3 regions of the Rahnella aquatilis CIP 78.65 genome follow, and region 2 is predicted to be linked to each of the others. Evidence: predicted binding sites of a transcription regulator. Region 2 holds the regulator's gene; each other region holds the start of a gene.
The links. Region 2 encodes CRP, which controls carbon source genes, mostly activating them, when cyclic AMP is high. Its sites were predicted from a motif close to ATGTGANNNNNNTCACAT; they were not measured.

Region 1 (4,939 bases), 200 kb from region 2:
CTGCACGCTCGCGTTGCCGCACTGTCTGAATCCCGTCTGGGTGATGCGTACCTGATCACCGAGAAGCAAGAACGTTACAACCAGATTAATGTCATCAAAGCTGATGTTGTTCAGGCTCTGCAAGCTGAAGACGAATCCCTGGATGCGGGCGAAATCTCTGACATTCTGGGCAGCATCGAGAAAAATGTGGTTCGTAGCCGTGTGCTGCGTGGCGAGCCGCGTATTGATGGTCGCGAAAAAGACATGATCCGTGGTCTGGATGTGCGTACTGGCGTTCTGCCACGTACCCATGGTTCCGCTCTGTTCACCCGTGGTGAAACTCAGGCGCTGGTGACTGCAACTCTGGGTACTGCGCGTGATGCACAGAACCTGGATGAGCTGATGGGCGAGAAAACGGACAACTTCCTGTTCCATTACAACTTCCCTCCATACTCAGTAGGCGAAACCGGGATGGTGGGTTCGCCAAAACGTCGTGAGATTGGCCATGGCCGTCTTGCTAAACGTGGTGTGCTGGCGATGATGCCAAAACCAGAAGACTTCCCGTACACCGTACGTGTGGTTTCTGAAATCACTGAATCCAACGGTTCATCTTCAATGGCTTCTGTTTGTGGCGCCTCTCTGGCCCTGATGGATGCAGGTGTTCCGATTAAAGCCGCTGTTGCGGGTATCGCAATGGGTCTGGTTAAAGAAGGCGAAAGCTTTATCGTTCTGTCCGACATTCTGGGTGACGAAGATCACCTGGGCGATATGGACTTTAAAGTGGCCGGTAGCCGCGACGGTATCACCGCGCTGCAGATGGACATCAAAATCGAAGGTATCACCCGTGAAATCATGCAGGTGGCTCTGAACCAGGCTAAGGGTGCGCGTCTGCACATTCTGGGCGTGATGGAACAAGCTATCAGCATTCCACGTGGCGACATCTCTCAGTTTGCTCCGCGTATCCATACCATCAAGATCAGTCCGGACAAAATCAAGGACGTGATCGGTAAAGGTGGTTCTGTGATCCGTGCGCTGACCGAAGAAACCGGCACTACTATCGAAATCGAAGATGACGGTACTGTGAAAATTGCAGCAACCGATGGCGAGAAAGCGAAATACGCTATTCGTCGTATCGAAGAGATCACTGCTGAAATCGAAGTTGGCCGTATCTATCAAGGTAAAGTGACCCGTATCGTAGACTTTGGTGCCTTTGTTGCCATCGGTGGCGGTAAAGAAGGTCTGGTACACATCTCTCAAATCGCTGACAAGCGTGTAGAGAAAGTGACTGATTACCTGCAGATGGGCCAGGAAGTTCCGGTTAAAGTTCTCGAGGTTGACCGTCAGGGTCGTGTGCGTCTGAGTATCAAAGAAGCTACCGCACCTTCTCAGGACGAAACAACTGAGCAACCTGCAGCAGAATAATCTGTAACAGAAGTTTTACAGCTCCTTTCTATTTGGGAAGGAGCTGTTCGTCTCACGGACGCAGGACGCGTTTGTGTTAAGCAAGCGGATGACAGGATGTTCATCCAATGTTTGTCTCCGGGAGTAGAAATGAAGCCTTTCTTGCGCTGGTGTTATGTTGCGACAGCACTTATGTTGGCAGGATGCAGCAACCATGATTGGCGTAAAAATGAAGTTCTGGCGATTCCGTTGCAACCGACGTTGCAGCAGGAAGTCATCCTGGCACGCATGGAACAAATACTTGCCAGTCGGTCATTAACCGATGATGAGAGAGCACAGCTATTATATGAGCGCGGTGTGCTGTATGATAGTCTCGGGCTAAGAGCATTGGCGCGAAATGATTTTTCACAAGCGCTGTCTATTCGTCCTGATATGCCAGAAGTTTTTAACTACCTGGGGATTTACCTAACGCAGGCAGGCAATTTCGATGCTGCCTATGAAGCGTTTGATTCTGTACTAGAGCTTGATCCAACTTACAACTACGCGCGTTTGAATCGAGGTATCGCCCTGTATTATGGTGGCCGATTCTCGTTAGCGCAGGATGATCTGCAGGCGTTTTATCGAGACGATCCAAATGATCCCTTCCGTTCTTTATGGCTTTATCTTGCGGAGCGAGAAATCAATCCGAAGAATGCCGATGTAGCGCTTCAACAGCGTTATGACAAAGCGGACAGAGGGCAATGGGGATGGAATATCGTCGAATTCTACCTGGGCAAAATCAGCGAATCTACGCTGATGGAACGCCTCAAGGCAGAAGCAACGGATAACACTTCGCTCGCTGAGCATCTCAGTGAAACTGACTTCTATTTAGGTAAACATTACCTAAGTCTGGGGGACAAGAACAGCGCCGCGGCACTGTTCAAACTGACGGTAGCTAACAATGTTCATAACTTTGTTGAGCACCGCTATGCATTGTTGGAATTGGCGCTTTTGGGCCATGAGCAAGACGACCTATCAGAATCGGACCAGCAATAGCTGACGACACCAATCAGCCTTTTAATCATGGTATTTACCATTTTTAAGCGCCTTAACGGGCGAGGGTTGCTTTGTTCGTTTTATAATCTAATTTGAGCCGGTTCACACTTTTCAATGAAAATGACTGAAAATTTTCTCGACGAGTTATGTAGACTGGCTGCCATTATTAATGAGGCACGTGTACATGACTACTGAGCTTGAAACCTCTTTTGCTGACCTGGGGCTGTCTGCTCCGATCATTTCTGCCCTGACTGATTTGGGCTACGAAAAACCTTCACCAATCCAGGCTGAGTGTATTCCTCACCTGTTAAACGGCCGCGACGTTCTGGGCATGGCTCAGACAGGTTCCGGTAAAACAGCCGCATTCTCTTTACCGCTGCTGCACAACATTGATGCTTCACTGAAAGCACCACAAATTCTTGTTCTGGCACCGACCCGCGAACTGGCGGTTCAGGTTGCTGAAGCAATGACTGATTTCTCTAAACACATGCATGGCGTGAATGTGGTTGCCCTTTATGGCGGCCAGCGCTATGACGTCCAGTTGCGTGCTCTGCGTCAGGGACCACAAGTTGTTGTGGGTACCCCGGGGCGTCTGCTGGACCACCTGAAACGCGGCACCCTGAACCTCTCTAACCTGAGCGGCCTGGTGCTGGACGAAGCTGATGAAATGCTGCGTATGGGCTTCATCGAAGACGTCGAAACTATCATGGCGCAGATCCCGGCTCAACATCAGACCGCCTTGTTCTCTGCAACCATGCCAGAAGCTATTCGCCGCATTACCCGTCGCTTCATGAAAGATCCTCAGGAAGTGCGTATCCAGTCAAGCGTGACCACGCGTCCTGACATCAGCCAGAGCTACTGGTCTGTATACGGTCTGCGTAAAAACGAAGCGCTGGTGCGTTTCCTGGAAGCAGAAGATTTTGATGCAGCGATCATCTTCGTCCGTACTAAAAACGCGACGCTGGAAGTGGCTGAAGCGCTGGAACGTAGCGGCTACAGCAGCGCTGCACTGAACGGTGACATGAACCAGGCACTGCGCGAGCAGACTCTGGAGCGTCTGAAAGATGGCCGTCTGGACATTCTGATCGCAACCGACGTGGCAGCACGTGGTCTCGATGTAGAACGTATCAGCCTGGTTGTTAACTACGACATCCCGATGGACTCAGAATCTTACGTTCACCGTATCGGTCGTACCGGTCGTGCTGGCCGTGCAGGTCGCGCACTGCTGTTCGTTGAGAACCGTGAGCGTCGTCTGCTGCGTAACATTGAACGCACCATGAAGCTGACCATTCCGGAAGTTGAAATCCCAACTGCAGAAGTTCTGGGCGAACGTCGTCTGGCTAAGTTTGCAGCGAAAGTTCAGCAACAACTGGAAAGCAGCGATCTGGATCAATACCGTGCGCTGCTGGCGAAACTGCAACCAGCAGAAGAGCTGGATGTTGAAACACTGGCGGCGGCACTGTTGAAAATGGCACAGGGCGAACGTCCTCTGATTGTTGCAGCGGATCCGGTCTTCAAAAGCCGCCCACCACGTCGTGAATTCGAAGAACGTGGCGACCGCGGTGACCGTGGCGATCGTCGTGACCGTCCGGCTCGTAGCAATGACCGTCCTGCACGTGATGGCGACAGCCCGCGTCGTGAACGTCGTGATGCTGGCGAAATGGAGCTGTACCGTATCGAAGTGGGTCGTGATGACGGCGTAGAAGTTCGTCATATCGTTGGCGCTATCGCTAACGAAGGCGACATCAGCAGCCGTTACATCGGTAACATTAAGCTGTTCGGTACGCACTCCACTATCGAATTGCCGAAAGGTATGCCGGGCGAGATCCTGTCTCACTTCACCCGTACCCGTATCCTGAATAAACCGATGAACATGCAGTTGATCGGTGATGCGGTGCCACAGGCGCCACGTCGTGATCGCCCGGCCGGTGCTGGCGGTGAGCGCCGTGGTAACGGTGCTCCGCGTCCATTCAACGGCGAACGTCGTGAAGGTGGTCGTGGTACCGGTGGTGCTCCACGTACTTTCAGTGGTGACCGTCGCGAAGGTTCGTCAGCCGCGGGTGATCGTCGTCCGCCAAGCCGCGCACCACGTCGTACTTCTGACGTATAATCTGATTTCAGTTCGCTGATCTTCAGATAATAAAAAACCAGCCTTCATCGGGCTGGTTTTTTTTCGTCTGCCATTTACGGGGTTAGCCAATACGTTGTTCTTTGACCAATTCACCCTGAAGCTGTGAAACAATCTCGAATGAATGCAGGCGTGCCTGATGATCAAAAATCTGGCCGTTGATCATGAGTTCATCGGCTTCGGTTTCACGCAGAATATTTTGCAGGCCCTGCCGCACACTTTCCTTATTACCGACAACCGACATACGCAGCGCATTATCCACGCCAAAGCGTTCCTGAGCTGACCATAAGCTTTCGATGTTATCAACCGGCGCAGGCAGTTTGCCCGGCATTCCGCGACGCAGATTAATGAACTGCTGCTGGTTGGAGGTGAACATCCGGCGCGCTTCTTCATCCG
Region 2 (4,939 bases):
CAGTACGGTTTGGGCAGATTGAAAAACAGCCCCAGACTGCTGCCAATCGCCAGAATAATGCCCAGACGCGCGGCATTGCGCAGGGCCACGGATTTGAATGAGAGATAACTTTTCAGCGCAGGCCAGAAGGGCAGACGCGGCTGAGTGTTCATCAGATCGCGCCGGTACAACGGGCGCTGGGTGCGCAGCAGACGCGCGATACGGCTGAAATGGTAATAACAAAACTGGCCGACCGGATTGTCCGGGTTACGCGCGGCGATTTTCTCCAGCGCGGTCAGCTCATTGGCCATCGTAAAGCGCTCGGATAAGCGATGATAAAGGATATCGTCGGCAATCACCCGCAGACGGGCGGAAATCACCTGCGCATTGCGACGGATAACCGCTTCGGCATGGCTTTCCTCGACCAGTTTCTGTACTTCCTCCGGCTGATGGAGGCTGACGGTAATGTGCTCCTGCAAATCGAGTGCGACCTGAAAACGCTGAAACAGCCGCTTATGGTGATGATGATGTCCGTGCTGGGGCAACATGTGCAGTTGCTGATAAAGCAGGGCAATCAGGTCGATAACCTGCTGCTGGCGGGTCAGCAACGGCGGCAAAGCGGTTTCGGGATCGGTATGTTGCGTCAGCAGGCTGTACTTGGCTTCGAAATAATCCGCGAGTTGCAGATAGAGCTGGCTGAGCGTTTCGCGCATCGGTTGTTCTTTCGAAATACGAAACCACGCCCAGTTAAACAATCCGTACCAGGCGGTGCCGGCAGCGAACAGCACCGGGGCCTGCCACATCGGGCGCACGCCCACCATGCTCAGCGTGAAGATAGTTGCCACCAGCGCGCCGGGTAACAGACGCGCATGCAGCGGGCTGATTTCACCGGTGACACCGAGCAGTAACGCCAGCGACAGCATAATGAGCGGCAGCGGAACGTGCCAGTTTTCCAGCATCAGTTGCAGCAGAATACTGCTCACGGCAAAGAGTGAACCGCCGACGAGCAGGCGTTTGAAAAAGCGTTTGTGCGGAGTATCCAGACCGGCGATGTTGCAACAGGCCGGACAGAGAGAAAACAGCAGCCCCATTTGCAGATTGCCGAACAACCAGCAAATGCTGACAGGCAGGCACAACACCAGCGTCTGGCGCAGCGCGTAGTTCACTTCAGGATGGTAAAACAGTCTTCGCCATAGCGTCATGGGTAAAGCTTAGCCCATAAAAAAGGCGCGACAGTGTTCTGCCGCGCCAATTTTTGAGGGATTAACGTGTGCCGTAAACGACAATCGTTTTACCGTGTGCGGAGATCAGACTCTGATCTTCCAGCATTTTGAGGATTCGTCCGACTGTTTCACGTGAACAACCGACGATTTGGCCAATTTCCTGACGGGTAATCTTGATTTGCATCCCGTCCGGATGGGTCATTGCATCAGGCTGTTTAGCCAGATTAAGCAAGGTTTGAGCGATACGACCGGTTACGTCGAGGAAGGCAAGGTTGCCGACTTTCTCTGACGTCACTTGCAGACGGTTGGCCATCTGCGCGGAGAGGCGCATCAGAATATCCGGGTTAACCTGAATCAGCTGGCGGAATTTTTTATAAGAAATTTCAGCCACTTCACAGGCAGTTTTAGCACGTACCCAGGCACTGCGTTCCTGACCTTCTTCGAAGAGTCCCAGCTCGCCGATGAAGTCACCTTGGTTAAGGTAGGACAGTATCATTTCCTTGCCTTCTTCATCTTTAATCAGGACAGCAACTGACCCTTTCACGATGTAGTAAAGCGTTTCGGCTTTTTCACCCTGGTGAATCAGCGTACTTTTAGAAGGATACTTATGTATATGACAGTGAGACAGGAACCATTCAAGAGTCGGGTCTGTTTGTGGCTTGCCGAGAACCATTTGCTATTATCCTCTGTTGTTATCGCTGCCCAAAATCACAGGGCTCAGAGTTCCCTGTACGGCACTTCAAAATCCAAAGCGCCCTTTCAGCATATAACTCCCCAGAAATGCTGCAAGCGGATGTCGGAGTGCAACAGCCTGTTTATTGCTGTTATCACCGTGGGTTCTGTTCTTAAACCGCAAAAACCGTCACCGCAATTTACTGGAAAGTATGTTTCGGCTTTGTTTGTAGCACAGGTTTGAGATGCTGTCTTCTGTTGTCTCGCTTCAGCATGATGGCGATCGGGTTACGTTGCCAGATTTTAGGTGAAAGGGTACTCTGAGAGCAGATTTCGATAAGTTTATTCACCGGGAGAATAGTTCATGCATGCACGTGTCAAATGGGTTGAAGGGCTGACATTTTTAGGTGAGTCTGCATCGGGTCATCAGATTTCAATGGATGGCAATGCGGGTGATAAAGCCCCAAGCCCGATGGAAATGTTACTGATGTCCGCAGGCGGTTGCAGCGCAATCGATGTGGTATCAATTTTACAAAAAGGCCGTAATGACGTGCGTGATTGTGAAGTGAAGCTGACCTCACAACGCCGCGAAGAAGCGCCGCGCCTGTTCACGCACATTAATCTGCATTTTATCGTCACCGGGAAGGACCTGACCGATAAGATTGTCGAACGTGCGGTCAGCCTGTCTGCCGAAAAATACTGTTCTGTGTCTCTGATGCTGGGTAAAGCGGCCACCATCACCCACAGCTTTGAAGTGATTGCAGCCGAATAAAGTTTACTCGATCTTCTTGCCTTCCATCAGGCGTTGCACCAGCGGCGCCATGATCAGCTCCATCGCCAGCCCCATTTTGCCGCCCGGCACCACCAGCGTTTTGATGTGCGAGATAAACGACCCCTGTAACATCGCCAGCAGATACGGGAAATCGATGTCGTCCAGCCCCTGGAAGTGGATCACCACAAAGCTTTCATCCAGCGACGGAATGGCTTTTGCTGCGAACGGGTTTGAAGTGTCGATAGTTGGCACGCGCTGGAAGTTGATGTGCGTGCGGGAAAACTGCGGCGTAATATAGCTGATGTAGTCATCCATCGAACGCACGACGGAATCCATCACCGCTTCACGGGAATGCCCGCGCTCGCCGGTATCGCGCACCAGTTTCTGGATCCACTCCAGGTTAACGATGGGCACTACGCCGACCAGCAAATCGACCTGTGCGGCGACGTCAATTTTGTCTGCCACTACGCCGCCATGCAGACCTTCATAGAACAAAATGTCTGTCGGTTCCGGCAATGCCTGCCACGGCGTAAAGGTACCCGGCACCTGATTGTAGGGAACGGCTTCGTCATAAGTATGCAGATACTTACGTGAACGACCCGTGCCGGTTTCTCCGTATTCGATAAAGCTTTTTTCCAGTAAACCAAAGTCATTGGCTTCCGGTCCGAAATAGCTGATATGACGGCCGAGATCGCGCGCTTTGCGTATTGCCGCATCCATTTCAGGACGAGTGAAATGATGAAAACTGTCGCCTTCCAGTTCCGCCGCGCGCAAACCAAGCTGCTGAAATATTTTACGAAATGCCACGCTGGTGGTTGTGGTGCCGGCACCGCTCGAACCGGTCACGGCAATAACAGGATGTTTGGCTGACATAATGCGCTGTTCTCCATAAAGGTGATGCAGGCAGGCGAGACGCGGTCTTTTCTGTGGTCGAAGATCTGGCGTCAAGGCTGCGCATAATTAAGCCTATTGTTACCATATTTATTCGCGAAGCCAAAGAGGGCATCACTATTCTAAACCCGCCAGCAACGGTTGGATCAGCGGGTCTTTCTGGTGGAACAGAGAAACAATGTCATGCAGCGCCTTGCCTGTGTACTCCTTTTTCCACGCCAGACTGAGCGGGGAAGGGGCGCGCGGATAGCGGATTTGCCGGGCGATCAGCTCGCCGCTGTCGAGATACGGCTGGCACAGATGGCGCGGCAGAAAACCGATACCCATTCCCTTCAGGTGACAGGCCAGTTTAGTCGCCACATCTGCCACGATGATCTGCCGTTGCCCGGTCAGCAACCAGGCCACCCGCTTGTTCAGATGGCGCGAGGTGTCTTCCACATTGATGGCAATGTACTGACGCAATACCGCTTCTTCCAGCATGCCAGTGATGTGCTGCAACGGATGAAAGGGCGCATGAACAAAAACCCAGTCCACTTCACCCAGCGGCAGCAGATTCACGGCGTTAGAAAGGGATTCGGTACCGGTCACGCCAATCGCCAGCTGAAAATCTTCGTACAGCAGCGTATCCCATACCCCCATGTAAATCTGCCGTGTGAAAGTGAACTGCGTGAACGGGTAGCGCTGCGTCAGAGAGCTTAATAACGCTGCCAGAGCTTCAGGGCAGTACATCAGATTGTTCACCACCACATTCAGCTGGCGCTCAATGCCGTCGTTAATCTGCTGCAATTCGGCCGGTACACCCTCCAGCCAGGTTAGCCACTGGCGACATCGTTCAAGCAGGTGCTGTCCGGCGGGCGTCAGCGACACCGTGCGGGTCGTGCGGTTGAGCAATAACGTCCCGGTACTGTCTTCCAGCATCTTAATTCGATAGCTGATGGTCGCAGGCGTTTTATGCAGCATCTCTGCCGCGCGGGAAAAGCTGCCTGTTTGTGCGACGTGCATAAAGGTTTTAATCGACTCCTCATCCAGCATAGGTCACCCGAAGTAATGTTAATGCATTGAATGAAAAAGATTTTATAGATTTAACCGGATGAGAATTGTGGACTTCATCAATTTTATGGAATCTTTTTCCATATTTATATTGAGCAAGTTGGAAAAAGTTTCTACAGTAATTGCATTGAGGATAAATCCGCCAATCTGGCGGGCTTATCTCACCGGTTTTATTTTAAATGCAGGGATGAATGCCATGGAACTTCCGGTTTACCCGCTGACCCAGGCGGCCTTCGCGGCTTACGGTGATGTGATTGAGACGACAGGTCGCGATTTTTTTCATATCAACGACGGCAAGGTTGAGCGGTACCACGATCTGACCAACGTGGAAATCCTCGGGCAGGATCGCCCG
Region 3 (4,939 bases), 110 kb from region 2:
GCCGTCAGTTAGTGCTTTCCCCTGATGCCCGCGATGGCTCGCTGAAAGTCTTCCAGGATATGGAATTGTCCCGCTGGGCGCTGAAAAAAGACGAACAGTCTGTATATCAGATTCAGGCTGAACGCCGTGTGTGGATCCAGGTCGTTAAAGGCACGGTTTCCATTAACGGCCAGAAAGCCGGCCCGAGTGATGCGCTGGCGATCTGGGATGAAACGGCGCTGTCCGTTCACGCGGATGAAGACAGCGAAATCCTGCTGTTCGATCTGCCGCCAGTCTGATAATGGGGAAGTCAAAAGCAAAAGGCGGTGCTCCGGCATCGCCTTTTTTGCATCATTCATTCGTCATTTGAAGCTGACATTAATACCGATATTGCCCCGGTAACCTTCCTGTTTGCCGTCAAAGCCACGCTGATAATTTACGCTGGTGTAAAACGATGAATTTCTGCTCAGCGGTGCGGTGATCCCGCCGCCTGCTTTCCAGGCGCTTTGCGTGAAGTCAGGTGAAATCTCAGTGCTGCCGATGGTGACGGCGGGCGCATCGCTGAAAGTCGTTACCGCATCAAGGTTCAGGTACGGCGTAATGTTGGGCTGATCTATTTGCGGCAGATGAGAAAGCCGCAGACCGGCCCGTGCCTGCACGCTGCTGTCAGTCGTTTTTTCCACCGAGGCTATACCGTCACTGAACCCTTTCATGTGCAGATACTGATAAATCACCTGCGTCTGAGGTTCGAGCCTCCAGCTTTGGGTTATCGCAAACGGGATGCCGCCTTCGGCTGAAAACGCCACACTGTAGCCATCCTGGCTGGCGTCGCTTTCACTGTGAAAATCGGTGCGGTAAGCGGTGTATTGCCCGACGAAATCCAGATACGCACCCTCATGGGTTTTCAGGGTGTAATAACCGCCAATGCCGTAAGCATCGGTGGAGATATCCCCGGTGTCGGCGGATCCACCGACCAGACCGCGGGCGCTGTCCGAGGTATTCGTTTTTTGATCGCCCAGCGTAATCATCACACCGGCGTGCACGTCGTTGCCACGCGGGGTGGCATCCTGATACAAATCCTTGCCGATCTGCACATAACGAATATCGCTGTCAAAACTGAAGTGTCCGATATCGTAATTATCATGTGTTCCGCCGACGCGTGCCCATGCGCCATCCTGAGTGTGTTTGACGCTGGCGCCGGTACGTTCGTGATAAGACCCCATTGAGTTAAAGCCGTACTGCCGGTTAAGGAAAGGTGCGGCAATGTAACCCACGATATCCGTCCGGTAGGCGATCACCGGTTTAGGTATCGGTTGCGGTGTGGGTTCTGGTGCCGGATTCAGATCAGGCACCGCTTCCGGTTCCGGCAGCGGCACCGGCTCCGGATAAGTGCGTAAATACCTGTCTTTCGGCGAGGTCTTGCCGCCTTTATACAGGTAATAATCGAACGCGCCTGCACTGACTTTTTTCAGCAATTTCGGCGACGAGGCATTATGATCATTTGTCAGAATCAGTGGCGCGGTGTAATTCGCCGCACTGGCACTCATGATGAATATATCAGGCAGGCAAAGTATCAGCAGAATAAATCGTATGATATGACGGTATATAAACCCCGGCATCGGGCATTCCTTACAGATAATAAGCGGTAATTGCCGGGCAGTGTATTTATTAATCTTCAGTGGATAAAATCATTCGATATCACTTTTTAACAGAACGCAGTCAATGATATTCATTGGATTTGGTTTTTATTTTTGATAACCCAAAATATTTTCTTGATGCGCTATTTCATGCTCCGGTGATAATTGTTATGTGTTTTTCCCTTTAGCTTGTCTTCTTTCCTGCGCGAATGACATTTATCAAAAGTGTGAAATGTTTCACATTGCCGCACAATCGGTGCGAAATTTTATGAACAGGTTCGCACATTTCCCCGGAAGCCATGGAAACCGGTTTCCATAAAGCCTCAAATACCTCCGGCAGGCTAAAACGGGCAGAAATATTAATCATTCTGGAGTGAAGCAAAATGAAAAGAATCATGCTTTGTTGTTCGGCGGGGATGTCGACCAGTTTGTTGGTGCGCAAGATGAAAGAAGTGGCCGCGGAACGCGGGGAAGAAGTGCAGATTGACGCATTCGGTGCCAGCGAGTTTGACGAAAAATTCCGCGATTATCAGGTGGTGCTGCTCGGGCCGCAGGTGCGTTACATGCAGGCTGATTTGTCGGCCAGAGCGGCAGAATTCAACATTCCGGTCGAAACCATCAACATGATGGATTATGGCATGCAGCGCGGCGATAACGTGCTCGACTTCGCCTTCGGCCTGATCGCACAGGAAGGAAGCCGCGTATGAGTGGCCTTTATCAGGCGATGGTTAACGTCATCGAAAAACACATCACGCCACTGGCGGGCAGCGTCGGGCAACAGCGGCATGTCATTGCCATCCGCGACGGCTTTATCGCGGCGCTGCCATTTATGATTATCGGCTCCTTTATGCTGGTCTTCATCTTCCCGCCTTTCTCGCCGGACACCACCCTGGGATTCGCGCGCGGCTGGCTGGATCTGTCGCTGAAATACCGCGAACAACTGATGTTGCCGTGGTATCTGAGCATGGGCGTCATGACGTTCTTTATTTCGGTGGGCATTGGTGCGAGCCTCGGTAAGCACTACAAACTCGATCCGATCATGACCGGTTTGCTGGCGTTTATGGCTTTTCTGCTGGTGGCCGCGCCGTATCACGATAAACAAATCTCCACCCAATATTTCTCCGGCGAAGGCATCTTCACCGCCATTCTGACGGCGATTTATGCCGCTGAAGTGTATGCGTTGCTTAAACGCCGCAACATCACCATCCGCCTGCCGAAAGAAGTGCCGACCGGCGTGGCGCGCTCGTTTGAGATTCTGATCCCGGTGGTGGTGATTGTCGCCACGCTCCATCCGCTGAACCTGTTTATTCAGTCCACCACCGGCATGATTATTCCGGAAGCCATCATGCATTTGCTGGCACCGCTGGTGTCTGCCTCGGATTCCCTGCCGGCGATTTTAATTTCAGTGTTTATCTGTCAGGTGCTGTGGTTTGCGGGGATCCATGGCGCGCTGATCGTCACCGGCATCATGAACCCGTTCTGGATGACCAATCTGGCGCTCAATCAGACGGCGTTGCAGGCCGGTGCGCCATTGCCACACATTTACCTGCAAGGATTCTGGGATCACTATCTGTTGATTGGAGGCGTGGGGTCGACCTTACCGCTGGCGATTTTATTGCTGTGCAGTAAGGCCGTGCATCTGCGCACTATTGGCCGGATGGGGGTAGTGCCGAGCTTCTTCAACATCAACGAACCGATCCTGTTCGGCACGCCGATTATCATGAATCCGGTGTTCTTCCTGCCGTTTACGCTGGTGCCGATGCTGAACGCTATTTTTGCTTACACCGCCACAAAACTGGGCTGGGTCGCGCAGGTGGTCTCGCTCACACCCTGGACCACTCCCGCGCCGATTGGTGCGTCATGGGCCGCAAACTGGGCATTCAGCCCGGTAATTATGTGCCTGTTCTGTATGGTGTTATCAGCCGTAATGTATTACCCGTTCCTGAAAGCCTATGAACGTACGTTGCTGAAACAGGAAGCGGAAAAAGCCACGGCACAGACGGCGGGCAATGCCGTGCCGGCGAATTCTTAACCATTCACAGTTAAAAACGTAAAGCTAACGGACAGCGAGGATCACGATGAAATACGCATTTCCAAAAGAATTCTGGTGGGGCAGTGCCAGCTCAGCGCCGCAGACGGAAGGTGAAACACTGAGCCACGGCAAAAGCGCGACGGTATGGGATCACTGGTATTCACAGCAGCCGACACGTTTTCACAACGACGTCGGCCCGCAGGATACATCGACGTTTTATAAAAACTGGCGCGAAGATATCGCGCTGCTGAAACAGCTGAACCACAACACGTTTCGTACGTCGATTTCCTGGGCGCGTTTAATTCCCAACGGACGCGGCGACGTCAATCAGGAAGCGGTCACTTTTTATAATCAGGTGATCGACGAAATGCTGGCGCAGGGTGTGCAGCCGTTTATCAATTTGTTCCACTTCGATATGCCGATGGCGATGCAGGAAATCGGCGGCTGGGAAAACCGCGAGGTGGTGCAGGCTTATGCAAAATATGCCGATACCTGTTTTGAACTGTTCGGTGACCGTGTGAAGCACTGGTTCACCTTCAACGAACCGGTGGTGCCGGTGGAAGGCGGCTATCTGTATGATTTCCATTACCCGAACGTGGTGGATTTCAAACGCGCGGCCACCGTGGCGTATCACACCATGCTGGCGCATTCGCTGGCGGTAAAAGCCTACCGTGCCCGCCATCTCAGCGGCGAAATCGGCATTATCCTCAACCTGACGCCGTCTTACCCGCGGTCACAGAATCCGGCTGACCTGAAAGCCGCTAACATTGCGGACCTGATGTTTAACCGCAGTTTCCTCGACCCGGCGCTGCGCGGTGAATATCCGCAGGAACTGGTGGAACTGCTGAAAAAGCACCATCAGCTTCCGGCCTGCCAGCAGGGCGACAAAGAGCTGCTGCAACAGGGTGTGGTAGATTTGCTCGGCATCAACTATTACCAGCCGCGCCGCATTCAGTGCCGCGACAGTATGGTCAATCCTGAAAGTCCGTTTATGCCGGAATGGTTCTTCGATAACTATGTCATGCCGGGCCGCAAAATGAACCCGCACCGTGGCTGGGAAATCTACGAACAAGGCATTTACGATATCCTGACTAATCTGCGTGAAAACTACGGCAATCCGCGCTGTTTCATTTCCGAAAACGGCATGGGCGTAGAGCATGAACTGCGCTTCGAAAAGGACGGCAGGATTGAGGATGATTACCGCATCGAGTTTGTCAGCGGGCACCTGAAGTGGCTGCACCGGGCGTTGCAGGAAGGCAGCGGCTGTCTCGGCTATCACATGTGGACATTT

Region 1: the regulator CRP is predicted to act here: its motif matches at 2,506-2,523, upstream of yrbN (protein YrbN).
Region 3: the regulator CRP is predicted to act here: its motif matches at 1,842-1,859, upstream of RAHAQ2_RS01020 (PTS sugar transporter subunit IIB).

What each region holds. Positions count from the first base shown of each region.
Region 1 covers NC_016818.1:528,849-533,787, forward strand. Annotated here, with positions in the region: gene pnp (polyribonucleotide nucleotidyltransferase) at 1-1,401, shown strand, start outside; gene nlpI (lipoprotein NlpI) at 1,531-2,415, shown strand; gene yrbN (protein YrbN) at 2,536-2,610, shown strand; gene RAHAQ2_RS02505 (DEAD/DEAH family ATP-dependent RNA helicase) at 2,600-4,525, shown strand; gene RAHAQ2_RS02510 (luciferase-like monooxygenase) at 4,608-4,939, opposite strand, start outside.
Region 2 covers NC_016818.1:332,185-337,123, forward strand. Annotated here, with positions in the region: gene RAHAQ2_RS01460 (YccS/YhfK family putative transporter) at 1-1,181, opposite strand, end outside; gene crp (cAMP-activated global transcriptional regulator CRP) at 1,243-1,875, opposite strand; gene RAHAQ2_RS01470 (OsmC family protein) at 2,239-2,646, shown strand; gene RAHAQ2_RS01475 (phosphoribulokinase) at 2,650-3,519, opposite strand; gene allS (HTH-type transcriptional activator AllS) at 3,655-4,569, opposite strand; gene RAHAQ2_RS01485 (ureidoglycolate lyase) at 4,784-4,939, shown strand, end outside.
Region 3 covers NC_016818.1:224,427-229,365, forward strand. Annotated here, with positions in the region: gene RAHAQ2_RS01010 (pirin family protein) at 1-278, shown strand, start outside; gene RAHAQ2_RS01015 (autotransporter family protein) at 342-1,598, opposite strand; gene RAHAQ2_RS01020 (PTS sugar transporter subunit IIB) at 2,000-2,323, shown strand; gene RAHAQ2_RS01025 (PTS sugar transporter subunit IIC) at 2,320-3,648, shown strand; gene RAHAQ2_RS01030 (glycoside hydrolase family 1 protein) at 3,695-4,939, shown strand, end outside.